One region of the Streptomyces sp. NPDC059256 genome, then DNA from elsewhere that is predicted to be linked to it. Evidence: riboswitches for the same ligand, from Rfam matches in the RefSeq annotation. Region 1 holds a riboswitch; each other region holds the start of a gene.

Region 1 (2,192 bases):
CTGAGGGCCCAGGGCGCTGTGGGATTCCGCCGGTAGGCGCCGGCGCCGCACCTCGCCCGCGCTGACGACCGCTCGCCGGCCATCAGCGCGGCACGGTTCAGATCTTCACACCGTGGGCGCGCAGATACGCGAGCGGGTTGACGTCCGACCCGTAGTCCGCGCTCGTCCGGGCCTCGAAGTGCAGATGCGCCCCCGTGGAGTTGCCGGTGGAGCCGGCGCGGCCGAGTTGGTCGCCCGGCATGACGCTCCGACCGACGGAGACACTCAGCGACGACAAGTGCCCGTACTGCGTGTACGAACCGTCGTTCATCTTGAGGACGACGTTGTAGCCGTACGCCCCGCCCCAGCCCGCTTCGACGACCGTGCCCGCGCCCACCGCCACCACCGGGGTCCCCGTGGAGGCGTGGAAGTCGATGCCGGAGTGGCTGCCGGAGGACCACTGCGAGCCACCCGCGCGGTAGTCCGTGGTGACGTGGGATCCGGCGATCGGCAGACGGTAGGCGTTCAGGCGCTGGCGCTCGGCCTCACGGGCCGCGCGCTCCTTGGCCTCGCGTATCTCGTTGGCGCGGGCCTCGGCCTTGCGCCGGGCCTCCGCAGCCGCCTCCATCCGGGCCAGTGCCTCGCGCTTTTGGATGACGGCCTGGTCGGCGACCTCGTCCGACAAGGAGTGCGCGGACAGCATCTGGGCCGTCAGGGTGTGCTGGGTACGAGCCGTCTGAACGATGGTCGAGCCGGTCACGGCCGCGTCCATCGTCACCGGGGTGGCACCCGCGGTAGTGCCGTCGACGCCATCAGTGCTGTCAGTACCACTGTCGGGGGTGGCGACCGAGCCGGCATCGGCGGCGAAGGAACCGTCGTCGGTGGCCAGGGCAGGACCTGCGAGGGTCCCGACGACTCCGGTGGTGGCGAGGGCCGCGGCGGAGGCGAATCCCGCACTCGTACGCGTCTTGCGGCCCGGGGCACGGTGTCTCCCGGTGGAACGGGCGAGCGCCATGTAGAGGCTGGTCCTTTCCTTCCTTCTCGCCTACCGGGTTAGCTGACGGGTTCGGAGCAGGAAGGTCTCCTACGAATCCCTCCGCACGGTGGCGAAGGCACCCGATTCACCCCAAGGGACCTGGGTCCCCGGCTCCCCAGACTCGCGTCTGACGGGGACTCGGCGATGACTGTCCGTGCCGCGGATGCGGCGTACTGCCCGCGAACAGCCGCACTGACGCTAAGCGGACGGACCGCCAGGCGCCAAACAGACCGGCATTTTTGTTGCCCACGCCACAGTCGAGACGGTGGCCTTCCCCGTAAAACGGACAGGTTTCCTTCCTGTTCGGGTCGCTCGCACTCCCGGAACACGGCAGGGCCCCGGCGCCAGCTGGCTACCGGGGCCCTGCACAGACGTGCACAGACGGACGGCCGTCCGACCGGAAGCGGGCAATCAGCCCGCCACCACGGTCACTTCTCCGATGCCGAGAGCCCGTACCGGCTCCTCGATCTGCGCGGCATCGCCCACGAGGACCGTCACCAGCCGGTCCTGGGGGAAGGCGTTGACCACGGCGGCGGTCGCCTCCACGGTGCCCGTCTGGGCGAGCCGCAGATACAACTGGGCCTGGTAGTCGTCCGCGAGGTGCTGCTCCACCTGGTCGGCGAGCGTGCTCGCCACGGAAGCCGCGGTCTCGTACTTCAGCGGAGCCACCCCGACCAGGTTCTGGACGGCGACATCGCGCTCGGCGTCCGTCAGGCCCTCGGCCGCGAGGGTGCGCAGCACCTTCCACAGATCGTCGAGCGCCGGCCCGGTGTTGGGCGTGTCCACCGAGCCGCTGATGCCCAGCAGGGACGCGCCCGTCCCGTCGGCCGTCGACCGCAGGACCTGCCCGAAGGCCCTGACGCCGTACGTGTAGCCCTTCTCCTCCCGCAGCACCCGGTCCAGGCGCGAGGTGAGCGTGCCGCCCAGGCAGTACGTACCGAGGACCTGCGCCGGCCACACCCGGTCGTGCCGGTCCGCGCCGACCCGGCCGATCAGCAGTTGCGTCTGCACGGCACCGGGCCGGTCCACGATGACGACCCGACCGCGGTCGTCGCCGGTGATCGCGGGGACGGGACGGGGCGCGCCGCTGTCGCCCGACCAGTCGCCGAGGGTTTCGGCGAGCACGGCGTCGACATCGACGTCGGTGAGGTCACCGACGATCACCGCGGTGGCGGTG
Region 2 (2,192 bases), on a different contig from region 1:
GTTGGCGGGCGGATGTCTCACCGAAGCCGGGCGGAGGTTCGCCGAGCAGATGCGCAGCACACTCGCGGAACTGGCCCGGGAGCCGGTACCTCGTGCGGCGATGGCACGGGCGAGGGAACTCGGTGATGAGCACCGCGATCGCTGGCTCCTCGACCACGGTGCGCGGTGGTGAGGACTGCGGACTCCACTGCCCGGCGGCCAACTCGTCCTGCCTGCACCGGCAGGTGACTGCGCATGCGTGTCCTGTGGGTGTCGGCGTGGGAAACGCAGCGAGGCCCTGGAACCCGTGACAAGACGGATTCCAGGGCCTCAGCTGAGCAGTCTTCAATGAGCTGATGAAGCCTCAATAGGCGACCTAGTAGGCCCCGAAGACATTGTCGATCGAACCGTATCGGTCAGCTGCGTAGTTGCATGCGGCCGTGATGTTGGCGACCGGGTCATAGCTGTTTGTCGAAGTTCCGGGAACGTGGTAGGCGCGGAACGTCGGGTCAATGACCTGGAGGAGACCCTTGGAAGGGGTTCCGGCTATCGCGTTGGAGTCCCAGTTGTTGATCGCCAGAGGGTTGCCCGACGATTCACGAATGATGTTCCGGTGAATTCCCTCGTAGGTTCCCGGAATGCCGTGCTCGGCCATGACGGCAAGGGATTCCTTGATCCAGCCGTCGAGGTTGTTGGCGTAGGTCACAGCCGCGGCCGGGGCGCTGTACGCCACGGGCTCGGCAGCGATCGTGGCCGTCTTGGCAGTGCTTTCCGGGGCCTTGCTGCCGACCTTGCCAAGAGAGAGCTTGAGACCGGGGTGGATCAGCGAGGGATCGTCGCCGACGGCCTCGCGGTTCTGCTCGTACAGGCTCTCCCAGCCGCCGCTCAGCTGGTGGTCCGCCGCGATCTGGGAGAGGGAGTCACCCGCGACCACGGAGTACGTCTTGGCGGTGACCTGCTTGCTGACCTGCTGCTGGGCGATGACTGCCGGGGCGGCCTTGGTGCTGGTCGGCTGAGCCGCGTGGGCGGTGGCCGTGCCCAGGGCGGGGATGGCGAGCAGGGCCCCGCTTGCCCCGAGGACCATGAGGCCCTTGGCGATTGAACTGTTCTGCGGGCGGCGGTGCTTACCGAATGCAGGCATGGCGAATTTCCTCTCCGTCGCCTGCGAGGTGAGCTGTCGGATTCGGGCTGGAGATGCCCGGTCGCACACTGCGCGACTTCACCCCAAGCCGTTCCATTGCTGGACGGCGACTTACCTGGTTCCCCCGCTCCTGCCATACGTGAGTGAGTGGGATTTATTGGACGGTGGCAGGATTCGGCGGTCCGTCCGGATTCGAGGATGACCGTAGACGAGAGAACGGGAATGGAACAAGACTCGAATTCCGTTCGGATGGCTATTGGATCATTTCCTGCCTCGGAGCTCTCCCTTTTGGGATTTCGCCCGGATGCTCAACTTTCCTTCTGTGAAGGCGTTGTGGGGTTGCTAGGAAAGATCAATTCTTTGCCCTGCGTGACCCAAGTCACGCAATTTCTCGTTACCTGATAGAGATGATCCTTTGCGGGGCTTGCCCATTCAGTGTGGCGAGAGCCCTTAAGAGGGCAATTCAGACTTAATGGGGCAGATTCTTCGCGTCGTACGGGTGTGGCGTCGTGGCGGCGGGGGCTGGCGAGCAGGTGCGTGTCAGTGGCCCGACTCGATCCGGCAGGAAGTCTCGACGTCGCTCTGCGGGCGTCGGTCAGTCGCCTGTCGGCGGGGAGGGGCGGCGGCTCGTGGGGGTGTCCCGCCCGTCGCGCGGTGTGGGAACGGGTATGGGCGGGCAGCGCCGGCAGGTGGTCTGAATCCCGGACGGTCGAGCGGGCCGATGGGTCGGTGGCGGGAGTGGGCCGCGCCGGTGGTGGGGGCGTTGAAGTGCCGGCAGCCCCTCGTGGGCTGCTAACCCTCCGGGTGCTCGGTTCGAGGGTCGGCGTCCATGGTGGCCCTCAGCTGGGCGAGGATGCCTTGGAGTCGGTCGAGTAGCTCGGGTGGGTGCTCGGCCAGGATGGCGTCCTGTCGTGCGTTCACGGACTCGAAGAAGGACCGGGCGAGCTCTTTCGACTGGACGCTGGCGCGCAGGGTGACGATGCGGCGGTCGCTGTGCTCGCGGGAACGCGAGATGTAGCCCGCGCGTTCCAGGCGGTTCAGCAGGGTGGTCATGGCGCCCGATGTCAGGGAG
Region 3 (2,192 bases), on a different contig from region 1:
CATGGCCCTCCCCGGAGCCCGGGTCGTTCTGAAGCAGCCCTCATCGGAGGGAGAGCAGCACGGCCAGTTCTCGGACCTCGACATCCAGGCGAAGGAACTCCTGCGGCAGCAGTCGCAGTTGACCGCACTGATGGCGCGCCACACCGGCCGGGAGCCGGCACGGGTCGCAGAGGATCTGGAACGGGACGCCTTCTTCACCGCGACCGCCGCCCAGGAGTACGGATTCGTCGACCACGTCATCATGAATCGCGGAGCCACCCCGTCCGGGCCCGGAAGCCGGTGACCACGATGGTTCCGGAACTACCTCCGCTGCCCGCCCTCACCCGCGCCGAGGGCCAGTTCATCGACGCCTACCTCGCCGTCGTGGATCAGGTCGGACGCATCAACCCCGCCCGTTCCACCCATACCTATGGGGCGCTGCGTGCCGCGCAGGCACTGGTCTCCGGGGCCGTCGCCCTCAAGGACGCGCTGACCGTGATGCACCAAAGGGGCGAGAGTGACGTCCATGTGCAGACGCTCGCCCGCGCGCTGCGCGTCCTCGACGGCGAACGCAGATCACTTCGAGTGACTTTGCCCCCTTCCGTAACTCCTAACGACCCCTGACGACGGGCCGGAACGAACTCCGCCCAGACCGTCAACCGCCAAAGGAGTAGTGGTTGAGCTACCCCATTTGAAGTACGCGCATGAGAGCCAGCAGCTACGGTCGAGTTGCGCACAAGGATGACGCGTCGAACGGAATGCCTTATTCCGGTGCTGGTACGGGCATCCTCACCTGTCGAGGGCCGATCGCGCGGCGAGCATGTCCACCCGATCAGACCAATGGTGTGAAAACTCACATATCGCCGTTTCCGCTCGGCAATTTGACAGGCCGTGGGTCAAGATCCCTGGGACGACAAGCCCCCGTCACCTCGGCGGGGCAGCCCGGGCGGACGCCGAGTCCTGCCGCCGCCGGGGCGACTGGTCGACAGGAGTGCTTCGGCAGGAGTGGAGGACCCAAGCAGTACGGGGCGCCCGGAAATTCCGGACGTTCCTTGGGGTGAAGCCGCGCAAGCGGCCGGGCACCTTCGTCCGCCCGAACCCGACAGGTCATCCTTCACAGGCGGCTGACGAAGGGTCGCGCATGAGTGCGCAGAACAACGTCCCGTTCCTGCTGGGTCGGGCGGGAGCGGTATCCGCTCTCACCCTCGCCGCTCTCGGAGGGTCGCTGCTCGTACCGGGCGGCACACCCGAGGCACACGCCGCGTCGAGCCACGCGGGCAAGGCACTGAAGGTGGCGGCATCCAAGAAGGGCGCCCCTTACAAGTACGGCGCAGTAGGACCGTCCCGTTTCGACTGCTCGGGGCTGACGCTCTACTCGTACAAGAAGGCCGGCAAGAAGCTCCCCCGTACCGCACAGCAGCAGTACAACAAGACGCGCCGCATCTCCGCGTCCGCGCGCCAGGCCGGCGACCTGGTGTTCTTCTACTCCGGCCGGAACGTCTACCACGTGGGCATCTATGCCGGTAAGGGAAAGATCTGGCACTCCCCCAAGACGGGGTCCTGGGTGAAGTTGGACAAGATCTGGTCCAAGAGCGTCAAGTACGGCCGCGTGGGGTGACGATCCCGCGCTGAGTCCTGGTACTCGATCCGCGCCGGCCCCGGGTGTGGCCCCCGGCGGTCGGCGCGGAGCTCTGTCAGGTCAACGGCTGGAAGCGGACGCCGGCACCGGACACCGGCACCGGACACCGAGTCCGGCGGACCCCACGCAACCGAGCCGTCCTCATCGCGCGGTCGACGTCAACCGGGCACCGAGGCGGTCCAAGGAAGGGCGACCCACACCGTCTTGCCCCCCTCGTCCGTCGGAGTGACGTGCAGCTTTCCGCCGAACTCCGCGATGAGGGTGCGCACGATCACCATGCCTCGGCCGTTGTCCTGCCGTACGGCGGCGGGAAGCCGTTGCGGCCAGCGCGGATGACTGTCCGTCACCCCCACCATCAGCTCCTCTTCCCGCGCCAACCTCAGTTCCAGCGTGAAGGTGGGCGACTGGCCGAAGGTGTGCTGCACGGCGTTGGTCGTCAGCTCCGAGACGATCAGCCGGACGGTGTCCACTTCGCCGCTCCGTGCCGGCAGGCCCCACTCGGTCACGATGTCGATGGCGAACTTTCGCGCCACCGACACCGAGGCGGGATCGCTCGGCAGAGTGACGGATGCTT
Region 4 (2,192 bases), on a different contig from region 1:
GGACGCGGTGTCCGTACGCGTACCGATGCGGTATCTGCCGCAGCGCCTGGACGTCCTCGACGACGACCGTACGATCGAGCAGAACGTGACCCGGCTGGCCCCCACCGCGACCGACAACGAGATCCGGGCCCAACTGGCTCGATTCCTCTTCCGGGGAGCTCGGGCCGAACAGCGGGTGGGAACGCTCTCCGGGGGCGAGCGGTTCCGTGCCACATTGGCCGCACTCCTGCTGGCCGACCCCGCTCCGCAGTTGCTCATGCTCGACGAGCCCACGAACAGCCTGGACCTGGCCAGCGTCACCCAACTCACCCAGGCGCTGGCCGGCTATCGCGGCGCGTTGATCGTCGCCAGTCATGACCGGGCGTTCCTCAAGGAGTTGGAGATCACCCGCTGGTGGACCCTGGACGCTGAAGGGCTGACCGAGGGGCGTCCCGAGGAACCAGCGGGCTGACCGGGGAACGAGGGGCTCGCCGAACGCCCGGGAGCCGAGGCGGTTCGGGCTGGACCGCTCCCGAGCACGTCAGCGGGTGCCCTGGCCTGATCCGGCCGCTGGTCGGAGCCTGGCAGCCTGCGCAAATGCCACAGAAGACCAGGTTCGGTCACACATGGAACTCGTACAGATGCGAAAGGTAATCATCCGAGCTCGACGGCGCACCGAATGAAAAGGTCACGAAAATGTATCGGACAAATCGAACACCAATCTTCACAGCAGCCACACGGTTTGGCTAGCGTGCTGGCTCAGGCAGCCCGCACCACTGCGGCGACCCACGCCGATCGGGCAGCCACGCCGAATTCGGTCTCCACCCCCATGGGAGACGGGAACCGGGGAACCACCGTGCATCACCGGGGTGAATCGGGCCTGTTCGTGCGCAGGCCCGTAGGGCTCTTCCGTCCGCCCGAACCCGACAGCTAACCCGGTAGGCGGCCTACGGAAGAAGGAGATGCCGGCCCTTGGTGTCGCATCGCAAGGCCCGAAGTCGCAAGGTAAAACCCTCACCTGCCGTGGGACTCACCACGGCGGCCATGGCGTCCGTCGGAATCCTCCCGGCGCAGGACGCACAGGCGGCGGATGACCGGACGCCATCCGTGGAGGAAGTCCAAGAGAAGATCGGCGCCCTGTACCGGAAGGCCGGTACGGGGATGCCGCCGCGGGGAGCGGCGCAGCAGGCAGCCGCCGAAGAACGCCGCGAGGTCGAGGAGTTGCGGTCCGACTACGCCCGACGCGCGGAACGCCTCAGGCAGACGGGCAGAGCCCTGGGATCCTCGGAGGAGCAGCACCCCGCGAAGCCATCGGCTCCGACCGAGCGGCCGAAGGCCCCGGGCGGTGCACCGGCCGAAGACGGTCGGAGAGTGCCGCTGGAGGCGGCGGCGGTCGGCACCCAACACCGCCCAATCGCCGAGAGAACGCAGCGAGCCGCATTCGCCGAAACACCGTCCGAGGCGGGTCGGCCCACCTCGCTCCCCCGCTCACCGAGCTTCCTCCGCACGGGAAAGCAGCAGGTGCAGTCGAAGCTGATCCAGGCGCGCTCCGTGCTGTGGCGGGGGGACGCCGAGGCCAGAGCCCGATTCGCGGCCGTCGAGCAGGAGATGGCGGCCGAGGCATGGCGGATCACCCAGGAGGAGGCCAGACACACGGCGATGGCCCGGGCCGCGGAGGAAGCGGAACTGAAACGGCTGGAGCGGGAGCGCCAGAGGCATCCGGGCTCGCCCTGGGGCGCGGCTCTCGCCGAAGGGGTGCTCGCCTTCGTCCGGGCCCAGTTGGGGAAGCCCTATGTACGGGGTGCGACGGGGCCGCGTTCCTATGACTGCTCGGGCCTGACACGGGCGGCCTGGAGAGCGGCCGGGGTGGATCTCCCCCGTACAGCCCGGGAGCAGGCGCATGCCGGGCGGCAGGTGGACATGGGCGGGCTACGCCCCGGTGACCTGGTCTTCTTCTATGACGACAGCAGCCATGTCGGCATCTCCATCGGCGGCGACAGAATGATCCACGCGCCGCAACCGGGCGTGGACGACCATGTGGAAGTGCGGGAGGAGTCGATCTACATGATGCCGATCCGAGGGATCGTCCGACCTGCCTGACATCTGACGGCTCCGCCCCGCGCGGACTCCCTCTCAGCGCGCAGTCCCGGCTGAACACACCCCGTGAACCGGCCCTGTTCGCCCCGTACGGATCGACCTTCGGGTCGGCCCCA

The links. Region 1 has a riboswitch for cyclic di-AMP ahead of ACFXJL_RS17225 (M23 family metallopeptidase). Riboswitches for the same ligand answer to the same signal wherever they lie in the genome.
Positions count from the first base shown of each region.
Region 2: linked by a shared signal. The riboswitch ahead of ACFXJL_RS25015 (transglycosylase SLT domain-containing protein) and the one ahead of ACFXJL_RS17225 (M23 family metallopeptidase) in region 1 are both predicted to bind cyclic di-AMP.
Region 3: linked by a shared signal. The riboswitch ahead of ACFXJL_RS21465 (C40 family peptidase) and the one ahead of ACFXJL_RS17225 (M23 family metallopeptidase) in region 1 are both predicted to bind cyclic di-AMP.
Region 4: linked by a shared signal. The riboswitch ahead of ACFXJL_RS04250 (C40 family peptidase) and the one ahead of ACFXJL_RS17225 (M23 family metallopeptidase) in region 1 are both predicted to bind cyclic di-AMP.

Region 1 covers NZ_JBHYZO010000006.1:324,688-326,879, forward strand. The annotation lists gene ACFXJL_RS17225 (M23 family metallopeptidase) at 98-994, opposite strand; cyclic di-AMP (ydaO/yuaA leader) riboswitch at 1,007-1,169, opposite strand; gene ACFXJL_RS17230 (pitrilysin family protein) at 1,427-2,192, opposite strand, start outside.
Region 2 covers NZ_JBHYZO010000013.1:132,628-134,819, reverse strand. The annotation lists gene ACFXJL_RS25020 (HEXXH motif domain-containing protein) at 1-172, shown strand, start outside; gene ACFXJL_RS25015 (transglycosylase SLT domain-containing protein) at 356-1,120, opposite strand; cyclic di-AMP (ydaO/yuaA leader) riboswitch at 1,124-1,280, opposite strand; gene ACFXJL_RS25010 (MarR family transcriptional regulator) at 1,913-2,192, opposite strand, start outside.
Region 3 covers NZ_JBHYZO010000009.1:176,374-178,565, reverse strand. The annotation lists gene ACFXJL_RS21475 (ATP-dependent Clp protease proteolytic subunit) at 1-283, shown strand, start outside; gene ACFXJL_RS21470 (hypothetical protein) at 289-603, shown strand; cyclic di-AMP (ydaO/yuaA leader) riboswitch at 962-1,117, shown strand; gene ACFXJL_RS21465 (C40 family peptidase) at 1,121-1,597, shown strand; gene ACFXJL_RS21460 (ATP-binding protein) at 1,777-2,192, opposite strand, start outside.
Region 4 covers NZ_JBHYZO010000001.1:987,343-989,534, forward strand. The annotation lists gene ACFXJL_RS04245 (ABC-F family ATP-binding cassette domain-containing protein) at 1-451, shown strand, start outside; cyclic di-AMP (ydaO/yuaA leader) riboswitch at 776-940, shown strand; gene ACFXJL_RS04250 (C40 family peptidase) at 1,003-2,079, shown strand.